Regions from separate parts of the Shewanella sp. 10N.286.51.B7 genome, predicted to be linked through region 1. Evidence: predicted binding sites of a transcription regulator. Region 1 holds the regulator's gene; the other holds the start of a gene.
The links. Region 1 encodes ArgR, which controls arginine synthesis, uptake and breakdown. Its sites were predicted from a motif close to ANTGAATANNTATTCANT; they were not measured.
Positions count from the first base shown of each region.

Region 2: a site for ArgR is predicted at 1,627-1,644, ahead of argC (N-acetyl-gamma-glutamyl-phosphate reductase). Genes of this name have one in related genera too.

Region 1 covers NZ_MCUF01000037.1:96,299-103,723, forward strand. Annotated here, with positions in the region: gene BCU84_RS11680 (ferredoxin--NADP reductase) at 1-315, shown strand, start outside; gene BCU84_RS11685 (Fe(3+) ABC transporter substrate-binding protein) at 567-1,586, shown strand; gene BCU84_RS11690 (iron ABC transporter permease) at 1,640-3,271, shown strand; gene BCU84_RS11695 (ABC transporter ATP-binding protein) at 3,273-4,301, shown strand; gene BCU84_RS11700 (Dyp-type peroxidase) at 4,410-5,348, shown strand; gene argR (transcriptional regulator ArgR) at 5,456-5,926, opposite strand; gene mdh (malate dehydrogenase) at 6,243-7,178, shown strand.
Region 2 covers NZ_MCUF01000029.1:86,134-93,558, forward strand. Annotated here, with positions in the region: gene argB (acetylglutamate kinase) at 1-410, opposite strand, end outside; gene argC (N-acetyl-gamma-glutamyl-phosphate reductase) at 425-1,405, opposite strand; gene argE (acetylornithine deacetylase) at 1,667-2,818, shown strand; gene ppc (phosphoenolpyruvate carboxylase) at 2,958-5,606, shown strand; gene BCU84_RS08760 (DUF1439 domain-containing protein) at 5,606-6,142, shown strand; gene BCU84_RS08765 (LPP20 family lipoprotein) at 6,378-6,833, opposite strand; gene BCU84_RS08770 (hypothetical protein) at 6,935-7,425, opposite strand, start outside.

The DNA of each region.
Region 1 (7,425 bases):
CGCTTGATTGAAGACTTAGCCTATTTACCACAGTTAGAAGCATTAAAAGCTAAATACCCAACCCAATTCATATTTATTCCGTTAGTCACCCGCGAAGCATATAGCGGTGGTTTGTCATGTCGAATTCCTGATGGATTACAAAGCGGTATTCTTGAACAGACAGCTGGAGTTGCGCTTAATCAAGATAATTCTCAGGTGATGATTTGTGGCAATCCTGGAATGATTACCGATGCGCAAACAGCATTAATTGAAAAAGGTTTAGTGAAGAACTTACGTCGAGCCCCTGGCCAAATCACCGTTGAAAAATATTGGTAATCTGCCTTGAACAAGCTGTATGACATCTAATTTATGCAGCTCTTGGGATATGATTTATTGCTTATAAATACATAAATCCCCTTGGTATTCAAAGATGGATTCATAAACAACACTTGCTCCTTTAGCAGCGATCTATTATCCTTTCGCAACTGATAATTATTATCATTTCCATAAGCAATCACTCACTATTTTGTTACATATATATTTGTGACAAGGTGAAGTGAGTTATGCAACGCCAAGGAGAATTTGGAATGAAGTCGTTTAAAAGTCTAGCATTGTTAGGTTTAGCTACTGTGTCATCAATGGGATCAATGACTGCTACAGCAGCTGAAGATCTTACTGTTTATTCATACCGACAAGCTTTTCTTGTTGAGCCGATTTTAGAAAAATTCACCCAGGATACAGGCATTAACGTCAATGTCGTATTCGCTAAAGATGGTATTGCAGAGCGTATTGCTCGTGAAGGTCGTCTTTCTCCTGCTGACGTTGTACTCACCTCTGATTTTTCGCGCCTTATGGAATTGGTCGAAAAAGACTTAGTTGTTGATGTTAACAGTGACACGCTTAACAACAATATTCCTGAGCAATATCGCTCACCAGAAAATGACTGGTATGCGCTGACTATGCGTGTTCGTAATGTTTATTCTTCTAAAGACCGTGTCGGTAAGCTTGATCTAAGTTATGAAGATTTAGCCTCTGAAGAGTACAGAGGGAAAATTTGTACGCGTAGCTTCAAACACCCTTATAACATCGCATTAGTTGCATCAATGATCGCTCATCACGGCGAAGCTGAAACTAAAACTTGGCTTGAAGGTGTTAAAGCCAATTTAGCGCGTAAGCCACAAGGAAATGACCGAGCACAAGTTAAAGCGGTGAAAGAAGGTTTATGTGATATTGCTATCGGTAACAGCTACTACTTCGGTAAAATGATGTCAGATCCTAAGCAAAAGAGCTGGGCTGAAGCGGTATATATCAATTTCCCAAATCAGCAAAACCGTGGTTCTCACATCAATGTTTCAGGTATGGCACTCGCTAAGTTTGCACCAAACAAAGATAATGCGATAAAATTAATGGAGTTTTTATCGTCTGATGTAGCTCAAAAATCTTACGCAGAAGTGAATATGGAGTATCCGGTTAAAGCGGATGTGAAGCCTTCTGAAATGGTAGCCTCTTGGGGTGACTTCAAAGCTGATAGTCTTCCAATCTTTAAGCTAGCAGAAAACCATCAAGCAGCAGTGAAGCTACTTGATGAAGTAAAATTTGATCTGTAAGGATGCTTTATTACGCCGCATGATAATCATGCGGCACTGACTGGAAAGTATTTATGATCTTAGGCTTAACCAGAAGCTGGTCGCTCGCTGGTTATGCGATTGCGGTAATATTAATATTGCCGCTTTTTGCACTTTTAGTACAAGCAACATTCCCTGACGAAGCTGTTTTTAGTCATTTAATTGATACCGTACTTCCAACCTATATCAGTAACAGCCTGTTGCTCATGTTGCAGGTTTGTCTCGGTTCTTTAGTCATTGCTGTTCCTGCTGCTTGGTTAGTGGCGAGGTGTGACTTTCCTGCTCGTCGATATTTTCAATGGGCATTATTACTGCCCCTAGCAATGCCCGCTTATATTGTTGCGTATGTTTATACCGACATGCTTGACTATGCAGGCCCCGTGCAGCGCATGTTAAGGCAAGTGTTTGGCTGGACCTCCCCTCAAGATTACTATTTCCCTGATATTCGTACTTTAACTGGTGCAGCTATCATGCTGTCATTGGTGTTATTCCCGTATATCTATTTGCTGGCTCGCACCGCTTTTATGGAGCAATCTTCGAGCTTATTGCACGCCTCACGTATTATGGGCTGTAGTCCTTGGCAAAGTTTCTGGCGATTAGGTTTACCGATGGCAAGGCCTGCGCTAGCCGTTGGCATGGCATTAGTTGCCATGGAAACGGCTGCTGATTTTGCCACTGTAAGCTACTTTGCTGTGCCAACACTTACCACTGCTGTATACGATACTTGGCTAGGGTATGGCAGCCTTTCAGCGGCAGCAAAATTATCAGCAATCATGCTATTGGTCATATTCGCTATGGTGGGTTTTGAGCGTTTTGCCCGTCGTAAACAAGAGTTATTCCAAAAACAATCAAGGTTAACTGAGTCTGATCGCTATCACCTTAAAGGCGTTAAAGCTTGGGTGTCTTTTGGCTATTGCAGTTTACTTATTGTGTTGGCTTTTTTACTGCCATTTATGGTGCTTGCGGGTTATGCCATCGACTATTTCGATGAAAGCTGGAACAGTCGTTTTTGGCAATACAGTTTTAATAGCTTATACATTGCCGCTGTTGTGAGCTTTATCTGCGTTGTTTTAGCCTTACTGATGATGTTTATTAGGCGAGTGAGCCCGCGTAAAAGTGACATTTTACCTTCTCGGTTAAGCAGCACAGGTTACGCGATCCCTGGCACCGTATTAGCTATCGGTGTGTTAGTGCCATTAACCTATCTTGATTTCGCGATTAATGATATTTATGACTATTTTGATGCCCGTGGACCAGGCCTGCTATTTACCGGCAGTGTGTTTGCGTTGATTTTTGCTTTCTGTGTTCGCTTTGTGGCGATTTCAATCGGGAGTATTGAAAACAGCTATAAACGCATATCGCCTTCATTAGATATGGCCAGTATTACCATGGGGCAAAAGCCACGACAGTTATTATGGCGCGTGCACTTACCTCTACTGCGTAAAGGTATATTTGCTGGCGCGTTACTGGTCTTTATCGAAAGCATGAAAGAACTTCCTGCGGCATTATTACTACGTCCTATTGGATTTGAAAACCTTGCGACCCATGTTTTTCAATTCGTTTCAGATGAGCAACTCGAACATGGTGCTTTAGCTGCTATTGTGATTGTAATTGTTGGGCTTATCCCGTTGATTTACCTAAACCGTTCATTGGAGCAAGAGAGCTGATATGTCCACATTGACCATTCAAAATGTAAAAAGTGACTACCAAGGACAGGTTATTCTCAAAGGATTAAATCTGACTTTAGAACAAGGTGAAATCGTGGCTCTTTTGGGCCCCAGTGGTTGCGGTAAAACGACATTACTTCGCGCGATTGCCGGACTGCAAGCCATTAGTGAAGGCAGTATTGCTATCAATGGTCAGTCGCTAAGTGCTGACGGTGTGTTTGTCCCGAGTGAAAATCGCGGCATTGGAATGATATTTCAAGACTATGCGTTATTCCCCCACTTAACCGTGAGCGACAATATTCTTTTTGGAGTAAAAGACTTAACTGCAAAAGAACGCAGTGAACGCCTAGAAGATATGTTGCAACTGGTTAAACTTGAAGGGTTAGGTAAGCGATACCCTCATGAATTATCGGGTGGCCAGCAACAACGAGTGTCGATTGCCCGCGCGCTGGCTTATCAGCCAGAACTGCTATTACTCGATGAGCCTTTTTCAAATATTGATTCGCAAGTACGTAGCGAAATGATGTTAGAAATCAGGCAAATCCTTAAGCAGCGTAACGTTAGCGCAGTATTTGTTACCCACAGTAAAGATGAAGCATTTGTATTTGCTGATAAGTTAGCTTTATTTAAAGAAGGCGGCATTGTTCAGCATGGGTTAGCTGAAGAGCTATATGCTGAACCTATTGAGCGTTATGTGGCTGAGTTTTTAGGCGAGGGCAACTATTTAACTGTTACGGTTAAAAGCCCAACACAGGTCTCTTCGGTTTTAGGGGTAATTGAGAGTACTAAAACGTTAAATCTGGCGCTTAATAGCCAAAGTGAATTACTACTACGACCGCAACAAATTGATTTACAACCAGCATCTCAAGGGCATGGTGAAATTGTCGAAAGGCGTTTTCTGGGTACAATTTGTCATTATTGGGTTAAAGTAGGGTTACAAACGCTCGAAGTGAGAAGTCAATTAACTGCATTGAAGCTTGGTCAGAAAGTGAATTTATCCATATCGGCACACCCTTTAGTGATATTTTAGTGACCTAAGTCTAAATTGGTTAATTATCGTATAGAGCATAAGGAATAAATTGCTCAACTACCTTACAATATTAGCATCTTATTATTGTCAAAGGTGGTTGATTCCAACATGGAAACACAGAATATGCCTCGCGAACAGTTAGGAGTTTGTGCTGAAGGAAATTTGCATAGCGTCTACTTGATGTTTAATGCAAATGACGGCGTTGAAGCTCAACTGCGTCCTTGTTTAGCCAATGTAGCCCAATATATTTACGAGTTATCAGATCAATATGCAGACAGTGCCTTTAATGGTTTTGTCGCTATTGGTGCTAACTATTGGGACACTATTTATGGTGAACAGCGTCCAGCTCAATTGCGTCCATTCCCAGCGATGCAAGAGGGGAATCGTGATGCTCCTGCCATTGAGTACGATTTATTCATGCATATCCGCTGTGATCGTTATGATATTTTGCATTTAGTTGCCAATGAAATTAGCCAAATGTTTGAAGGTTTGGTTGAGCTAATTGAAGAAGAACGTGGTTTCCGTTTCATGGATAGCCGTGATTTAACAGGCTTTGTTGACGGCACTGAAAACCCGAAAGGGCGTAGTCGCCAAGAAGTTGCGCTAGTCGCTGATGAAGATAATCAATTTAAAGGCGGCAGTTATGTGCATGTGCAAAAATATGCTCATAATTTAAGTAAGTGGAATCGCCTACCACAGAAGAAACAAGAAGATATTATCGGCCGAACAAAGCAAGATGATATTGAATATGCTTCTGAAGATAAGCCATTAACCAGCCATATTAAACGCGTTAACTTAAAAGACGCTGATGGTAAGTCAATGGAAATCCTACGTCAAAGCATGCCGTTTGGCTCATTAAAAGAGCAAGGGTTAATGTTTATCTCGACCTGTAGCAAGCCAACTCATTTTGAAGAAATGCTTCGCAGTATGGTGCACGGTGATGGCCATGGTAACCATGATCATTTAATGCAATTCACTAAAGCATTAACGGGCTCATCTTTTTTCGCCCCTTCATTAGATTTCTTAGCTCAGTTTGCTAATGACTAACCTGTTTAGTTGTTAACTAGCAGACACAAAAAAAGCAATGCGATGGCATTGCTTTTTTATTGGCTGACTTCCCGTCTTACATCGGTTAGTTCGCCGATATCGTTTAATTACTCGCTGTAATTAAACAGTGACTTAACCGTTTCCAGTGTATCGTCAATAGTCTTGATGCTAGCTGGACAAATGAAAATAGTGTCATCTCCAGCAATCGTTCCTAAAATCCCCTCAGGCTTACCTATTGAGTCCAATAAGCGAGCGATTAACTGTGCAGCGCCAGGGCTGGTGCGAACCACAATCATTGCTTGGTTATGGTCAACGTCGAGGACGAGGTTTTTTACTGGGCTACCTGCGGTAGGAACACCTAATTCTGCAGGTAAACAGTACACCATTTCTTGTTTAGCATTTCGAGTACGTACGGCCCCGAACTTGCTTAGCATACGTGAAACTTTTGACTGGTTGATATTGCCAAAACCTTCTGCTTGCAGCGCGTTAACTATCTCACTTTGGCTACCAAAGCGCTCTTCCTTTAGTATCGACTTAAACGTTCTAACGAGTTCATCCTGATTCTTGGTCGCTGGCATATTTTTTTCGTCTTATAGTAATAATTAAAATGAATACAATATATTCACAAAACGGGGTCATTTTGAATAGATAAACGTCACAAGTCAAGAAATAAGCTAAATCGGTGAATAAAAATTCACTTTACAGTGTAAATGGCTAAATCAGTGATTATTTATATACATATCATAGAATAAGTAATTCACCTTACTCCACTAACGGATAATTGAAATTGTCTCGCTGATGCAGTAATGTGACGCCACAAGAAATATGATCTATGTCACAAACTGCGAATCATACATTTAGAAGTCATACACTAGAACGTTATTGGAGATAATTATGAAAGTAGCTGTACTTGGTGCTGCTGGCGGTATTGGCCAGGCCCTAGCTTTACTATTAAAAACTCAACTTCCTGCAGGCTCAAAGTTGTCTCTTTATGACATTGCTCCTGTTACTCCAGGTGTTGCTGTCGATTTAAGCCACATCCCAACAGACGTTGAAGTAACTGGTTTTGCTGGCGAAGATCCAACGCCTGCATTAGTTGACGCTGATGTTGTGTTAATCTCTGCTGGTGTTGCACGTAAGCCAGGTATGGATCGTTCAGATCTTTTCAACATCAACGCGGGTATCGTTCGTAACTTGATTGAAAAAGTGGCAGCGACTTGCCCTAAAGCATTAATCGGTGTGATCACTAACCCAGTGAACACTACGGTTGCAATTGCTGCTGAAGTACTTAAAAAAGCAGGTGTTTACGATAAGAATCGTTTATTCGGTGTTACTACACTGGATGTTATCCGTTCTGAAACTTTCATTGCTGACCTTAAAGGTTTAAACGTTGCTGATGTAAACATTAACGTTATTGGCGGCCACAGTGGTGTGACTATTCTTCCACTTCTTTCACAGGTTGAAGGCGTAAGCTTTACTGATGAAGAAGTTGCAGCACTTACTACACGTATCCAGAATGCGGGTACTGAAGTTGTTGAAGCTAAAGCGGGTGGCGGTAGTGCGACACTTTCAATGGGTCAAGCGGCATGTCGTTTCGGTCTATCATTAGTACGTGGTCTTCAAGGTGAAGCAAACGTTGTTGAGTGTGCATACGTAGATGGCGGCAGTGAACATGCTGAATTCTTCGCACAGCCTGTAGTACTAGGCAAAAACGGCGTTGAAAAAGTTCTTCCATACGGCGAAGTTAGCGCGTTTGAAGCCAATGCACGTGATGCAATGCTTGATACTCTAAAAGGCGATATCAACCTAGGTGTTGAATTCGTTAAATAAGCATTTCGCTTATTGACTAAAAAAGCGAAGCGTAATGCTTCGCTTTTTTGTGCCTGTTTGATCATTGAATTCTTAGCAAAAGTACCATCATGCTCTTGGTGTCGCAGAGTTTTATCAAGCTACTGTTTATCAAAGTATTGTTTACCAAGCTACCGTTTATCAAGGTATTGTTTACCAAGGTACCGTTTATCAAGGTATTGTTTATCAAGGTATTGTTTACCAAGGTATTGTTTACCAAGGTACTGTT
Region 2 (7,425 bases), on a different contig from region 1:
TAATTTAAATAACTAGGGTCGTTCGGGGAGACTTCACCTACTAAGCCTAGGTTTTCATTTTTTATTGATGCATGAACAGTATTACCGTCCGCTAAACTCATACCCACTGAAACAATGCCAGCCTCAATGGCTGCAGCTTGTAATAACTTGTTAGCTGTTCCAGCTAGTGCACCAACAACAATTGGGATTTGATCGGCAGGTGTTACCCGTAAGCCATCAAGCTTAATCGTTTCTTTTCCGTTTGCAGTTAATTGCTCATCCACCAAGCAACCACCACCATGAACAAAAATAACCTTTTGCTTCTGTGACATCATTTCTGCGACAACAGACATTAACTCTGCCATGCCTGAAGCTGATTGTAATAATGCGCCGCCCACTTTAAGCACAATAACAGGCTTGTTATTTGACATATTGTTACTTCCTGTTAAAGACCAAAGTGAATTTTAATGCACTGTAAGCCTTGGCTAGCAGCACCTTTCATTAAGTTATCGATTGCACTGGCAACCACAAGGTAATTGCTTTGCGGATCATATTTCCAACCGACGATACAATTGGGTGTGTTAACGACATCATCAACTTTAGGAAATTGATTATGCTTCACACTGACTAACGGGCAATCGTCATAGATTTGATATGCTGCAGCAATATCAGCTTCGGTTGTCCCTTTGGCTAATTGCACAGTAATCGTAGCTAAAATCCCACGTTTAAAATTACCTAAATGCGGCGTAAAAATAACTTCTTGCCCTAATTGCGTGGCAATTTCAGGTTGATGCCTATGACCTAAAACGCCATATGGCGTTAAGCTCACCTCACAAAAACTGGTATGCAACTGTGCTTTTCTGCCCGCGCCAGTCACACCACTGACGGCATTAATCACTGGATATGCGTCAGTTAACATTGGTTTTAAAGGTTTAAGCGCCGTTAATGATGCTGTTGGATAACAACCAGGAACCGCAATCATTTTACTTTGTGCAATTTGCTCATGATTCCATTCAGCTAAACCGTAAACCGCATCAGCGAGTACAGCAGCTTGTGTGTGCTCAAAGCCATACCATTTAGGGTACTGCTCAACATCAGCAAAACGATACGCACCACTTAAATCAAATACCGCTAAGCCCTGTTGATAAAAGAAAGCAGCAAGTTCTAAGCTAACAGAATGTTCAGTGGCAAGTACCACAGCATCAGCTTGCTCGACAATGGTCTGTTTTTCAGCAGCAGATAATGGAGACAAAGGAATTTGAATATGTTGATAAGTTGGATACAAGTCCGCAAGTAAACGACCTTTATCAAGACTGTTCTCTGACACGTACAAGCCTTGAATTGATAATGACGCGTCAGCATCAATAAGAGCGGTGATTTGTGCGCCGGTATAACCACTTGCACCAATAATTGCGATATTTTTCATTATTTTGTCGTCTTTAAGTAAGTAAAATGTTGAAGATGAATCAATACGTGAGCAGGGCGCTCGAGAATAAAACTATCGTCGAAGATAGTTTACCTTGGGATCTGTTACAGTGAGTTGAATCGCAATTAAATACATATCTATAATTCTTAAATCGTTATCAAGTTATGGTGAATACCTTAGCTGTTTGCTAGACTAACACAAATTATTACTTATGCAATAATAATGAATACATATTTTATTGCGATAGCTAAAAAGGTTCCTATGAATTCATTGCCAGAACTAAAAGATGCTTTTAAACAGCTGATTGCACTACCATCTATTAGTGCATTAGAAGCAGAACAGGATATGAGTAACCATGCAGTTATTGAACTTCTGCAATCTTGGTTTTCAGAGATGGGTTTTGACTGCACGGTACATACTGTTGCTGACAGTCGTGGTAAGCAAAATTTGGTCGCGACCATTGGTTCAGGTAAAGGTGGGTTATTGCTGGCTGGACACACTGATACAGTACCTTTCGATGAAGGCCGATGGAGTCAAAGCCCATTTGAGCTAACCGAAAAAGATAATCGCTGGTATGGATTAGGTACCTGCGATATGAAAGGTTTTTTTGCACTCATTATGGAAGCACTCAAAAGCATACCTTTGCATGAGTTAAAACGTCCGCTACATATTTTTGCAAGCGCCGATGAAGAAACAACGATGAATGGTGCTAAAGCATTTGCGGATGCTAAAAGTATTGCGCCTGACTACGCCATCATTGGAGAGCCCACCAGTTTAAAACCGGTATATATGCATAAAGGGCATTTAGCTCAGGGGATCCGAGTGATTGGCCGCAGCGGCCATTCTTCTGATCCAGCTCGTGGTTTGAACGCCATCGAAATCATGCACCAAGTGGTTGGCCAACTAATGAAGCTTAAACAGCATTTAAGTGAAAATTATCGCGAAGATGCTTTTAGTGTGCCTTATCCAACCATGAATTTTGGTCATATACATGGTGGTGATGCCGCCAACCGTATATGTGGTTGCTGCGATTTACACTTAGATATTCGCCCTCTTCCTGGGATGGAATTAGCCGATTTAGAATTAATGGTGATTAACTATTTATCTGAAATTAATAAGCAGTATCCAGGCAGTATCGAAATATCGACTTTATATCCTGGTTCTGAGTCATTCGCTGGCAAAGTTGATAGCTACTGGACAGAGTTAGTCGCTGAAATATCTAACACTCAAGCTGAAGTCGTCAATTATGCCACCGAAGCACCCTATATTAAACAGCTTGGCTGTCAAACTTTGGTGATGGGACCAGGCAGTATTAATCAAGCCCACCAGCCAGATGAATACATTGGCTTAGAGTATTTAACGCCAACTGTTGAGTTAATGAAAAAGCTTATTTATCAGGCTTGTATTAAATAGTTGTGATGAACATCAGCGTTAATCGATTATGTATTTTAATTAATAGAAGAAGCCATTGACCGATACCCTCGCACCTCGCTATTGTGCTAGCTAAAGTCTGATATTGTAACGGCTAATTAAGTTAACTTATGGAGTAATTATGGCAGAGCAAACCGCCGACATGTACGCTTCTTTGCGTTCGAATGTGAGTAGCTTAGGGCAGATTCTGGGTGACACGATGCGTGATCACCTTGGCGAAGCATTTCTCGAAAAAGTAGAGCAAATCCGTATTCTTGCAAAAGAGTCTCGCCAAGGCGACGCTGACTCAAGACAGCAAATGCTCACTTTATTGAATTCCTTACCAGACGAAGAACTGGTTCCTTTTGCGAAAGCCTTTAACCAATTCTTAAATCTAGCCAATATTGCAGAACAATTTCACACCATAAGCCGTAACTGTGATGAGCTAGTTTGTGTGCCCGACCCAGTAGAGCAGTTACTAGGAAGAATGCTTAATAGTAATGCCAATGAACAAGATGTTATCAATTGCTTAAAGACACTTGATATTGATTTGGTGTTAACCGCGCATCCAACAGAAATCTCCCGCCGAACATTAATTCAAAAGTATTCGGCCGTTGTCGATTGCCTCACTGAGCAAGAAAATAAGCAATTAACAGAGCGAGAAAGAAATCAATCTCATTTAAGATTACGTCAATTGATAGCCCAAATTTGGCATACCAATGAAATTCGTAATGAGCGACCAACACCTGTCGATGAAGCTCGCTGGGGGTTAAGCACTATTGAAGCTTCTCTATGGCAGGCAGTACCTGACTTTTTACGCCAATTAAATGATCACGTAGAAGCTAAAACAGGTCAACAAATTCCAGCAGATATTTGCCCTGTTAGATTCTCAAGTTGGATGGGTGGCGATAGAGATGGTAACCCATTTGTCACCTCAGTCGTGACTGAGGAAGTCCTCTTACGCAACCGCCATGCAGCGGCAAGATTATATTTAAAGGATGTAGTTTCATTGGTTAATGAACTCTCCATGGAAGATGCCAACGCAGAGTTAATGGCACTCGTTCCAAACAGTAAAGAGCCATACCGCGATGTGTTAAGGCACCTACGTCATAAACTCCGTAACACGATTGACTACCTAAATGCGCGCCTTGAAGGCCATCAAGTCGACGTAAACTATAATGACTTGGTATGGGAACTAGATGATTTAAAACAGCCACTTGAATTGCTATATCGCAGTTTGTCAGAGTCAGGCATGCGTTTAATAGCCAATGGTTTATTACTAGATATGTTGCGCCGTTTAGCCTGTTTTGGCATTCATATGCTGCGACTAGATATTCGCCAAGATGCCGAGCGTCATAGCGATGTCATCGCTGAGCTGACTCGCTACTTAGGCATGGGTGATTACGATCATTGGGACGAAAATGAAAAACAAGCCTTCTTGCTCAGAGAGCTCACCAGTCGTCGCCCATTGATCCCTTCTGCTTGGCAGCCTTCTGCTGACGTTCAAGAAGTCATTAAAACATGTCAGCTAGTCGCAACTCAACCAGCTACGGCACTGGGCTCGTACGTTATCTCAATGGCGAGTAAACCTTCTGACGTGCTAGCTGTATTATTGCTATTAAAAGAAACGGGCTGCCAGCATCCAATGCGTGTGGTGCCATTGTTTGAAACATTAAGCGATTTAAACACTGCCGCTGACTGTATGACACAATTACTCGATATTGATTGGTACCGTGGTTACACCAAAGGTATGCAAGAAGTAATGATTGGTTATTCAGACTCTGCGAAAGATGCTGGAGTCATGGCAGCAGCTTGGGCACAATACCATGCTCAGGAACAACTCGTCGCTGTGTGTAAAAAAGCTGACGTTAAACTAATGCTGTTCCATGGTCGCGGTGGTTCTATTGGACGTGGTGGCGGGCCAGCTCACAAAGCAATTTTGTCTCAACCTCCAGGCTCGGTTGACGGCCGTATCCGAGTTACTGAACAGGGTGAGATGATCCGCTTTAAATTCGGCTTACCCAAAGTTGCCGTACAAAGTTTAGCGCTTTACACATCAGCTGTAATGGAGGCGACTTTATTACCTCCTCCAGAGCCAAAACAAGAATGGCGTGATTGCATGCAGCGTATTGCCGATGACTCAGTTAAAGCTTATCGCGGAATCGTTCGTGAGGAGCCTGATTTTGTGGCTTATTTCAGAGCTGCAACCCCAGAAGTGGAGCTAGGTAAACTGCCTCTTGGTAGCCGACCAGCTAAAAGAAGAGTTGATGGCGGGATTGAAAGCCTTCGCGCTATTCCTTGGATATTCGCATGGTCACAGAACCGATTGATGTTACCTGCTTGGCTTGGCTCGGGCGAGGCATTAACTGCGGCAAATGAGCGTGGTGAAACTGAGCTTTTAAAAGAAATGGAACAGCAATGGCCATTCTTTGAAACCCGCATATCAATGCTAGAAATGGTTTATATGAAAGCAGAGCCTAACCTAGCGCGATACTATGAAAGTACACTGGTCCCAGAAGATTTACATCATTTAGGTAAAAAACTCCGTACGAGTCTACAATTAGGTACTGAAGCAGTATTATCGTTAACGGAATCAGAAGAGTTAATGTCGCATACTCCGTGGAATAGAGAGTCAGTTAAGCTTCGTAACCCTTACATTGACCCGCTAAACTTTTTACAAGCAGAACTGCTAAGCCGTACTCGTAATGAAGAACAAGCTTCAAAGCAAGTGGAGTTAGCATTAATGCTCACCATTGCTGGTGTAGCAGCAGGAATGAGAAACACAGGATAATGACATTGTTCAAAACAATACTAATCTGTTGCATGTTGTTACTGACTGGCTGTGCTAGTCAGTACAGTATCACTGAGTCGGAAGTAGAAGATTATCTTAATAATGAAATGCATTATGAGGTCTCTCAAGGTAATCAAATCTTCGGATTACAACTTAAACTCAATGATATGGAAGTAGAGTTAGGTCATAAACCAAATACTATTTCTGTTACTGCATTAACTGAGATGGGGGTAAAAAATCCCTTTAAGTCAATCTCAGCAGATATGGAAATCACTTTTGAAGCAGAGCCATGGTATGACGTAGAAAGTAAAAGCATCTTTCTAAAGAAGCTCGACTTGGTTAGCGTTAAATCTGAGCCTGCAGATATTGAACAGATGCTTAAACCGATTACGCCACAATTAATGATATTTTTGCGAACGTTTTTGGAATCACAACCCGTCTATGTGCTCGACACCAATGACTCCAATCAAGCACTAATGGCTTCGATGACTAAAGCCATTGAAGTACAAAAAGGTAAAATAGTGATTAAGTTCTAACATTTTAATTTGAACTAACCTACGTTAATTTAAAAGCGCCGACTGGCGCTTTTTTATGTCAGTAATCCCATAAAGGAAGAGAAAACCATGTTAGAAATGAGCAACTAAGTTACAAAGTACACCTGCAACTAAAACGCCGGTAACGTGAAAATCTCAAAGTAAGCAGACAAGTTCTATTAACAAAACATTGTCTACTTTTAATAAAACTAGCCATATTCATCAAAGATCGAATGGATTAAAAGTTTTTTACTGGCTCAACCACCAAGGTGCTAGAGTGCACTGGGTTTTCTGACTGCATATACAAATCTCGCACCAGCTTAAAATCTAGCTCCAATTCGGTGACATAAAAGCCGTCTATTGGATAAGCCTTAACAACTTTGGCTCCCTTTATCACACCAGAAACTTTAATCTTGGTGGCGATATTATTCAGCGAGTGACCTTGTATTGCTGTTTGCGAGTTTAGCTGTAATCCGTAGACTTGTTCGGCTAATTCTCTATACGCCAAGATTTTTGACGCTTCCATAGCCATTAAAATCTGCTCTGAACGCATTTCTGCAGGTTGCTTCTCAATAGGTGCATAACCTACAGCATTTAAAACAGGAAAATCAGTTGGATGATATTGCGCTGGTTGACTATTTAAAGCTTCACAACCACTTAATATAAACCAAGTCATAAGAAGTATTATTTTCATATTAATTACCAATAAAATATTTCAAAAATAAATCAAAAATAATAAATAGCATATACTTAACCCGCGAATTAAACGTTGCACGATTCTACGCAATAAAGATATTAAGTACCTTTATCATTATCATCTGAAAGAAAAGAACTAACTCCTGCTGCAATACCTCCAGCATTAGTTTCTGCAAAATAATCCATAATTAATTTAATCGCTGTAGAACCCGCACCAACATAATCAGAATAAATTAAACTACCTGCTAATGTCGAAGCTGGGCTTATTTCAGTATCGGTGGTTTCTTGGTAAATATAAGATAATATTGGGGTATGATTTAAGATATTTACTGAATCGATAACATCTTTTTGATCAAAACCGTCTTCACCAAAAGAGAATTTATAAATATCTTCACCAATATTAGATTCTTCTGGTGTCGCATTACTTATTAACGAGCTTACTTCTTCGGAACTGACCTTAGCTGAAACGGATGTATTTTCGCCTACTGCATTGGTGACAGCAGTTTTGAGCATACTGGTTTGTAATGATGATAATAAGCCTTGTTGTAACTCCATAATCATACTGCTATTCATATTTAGCGATAAGATAC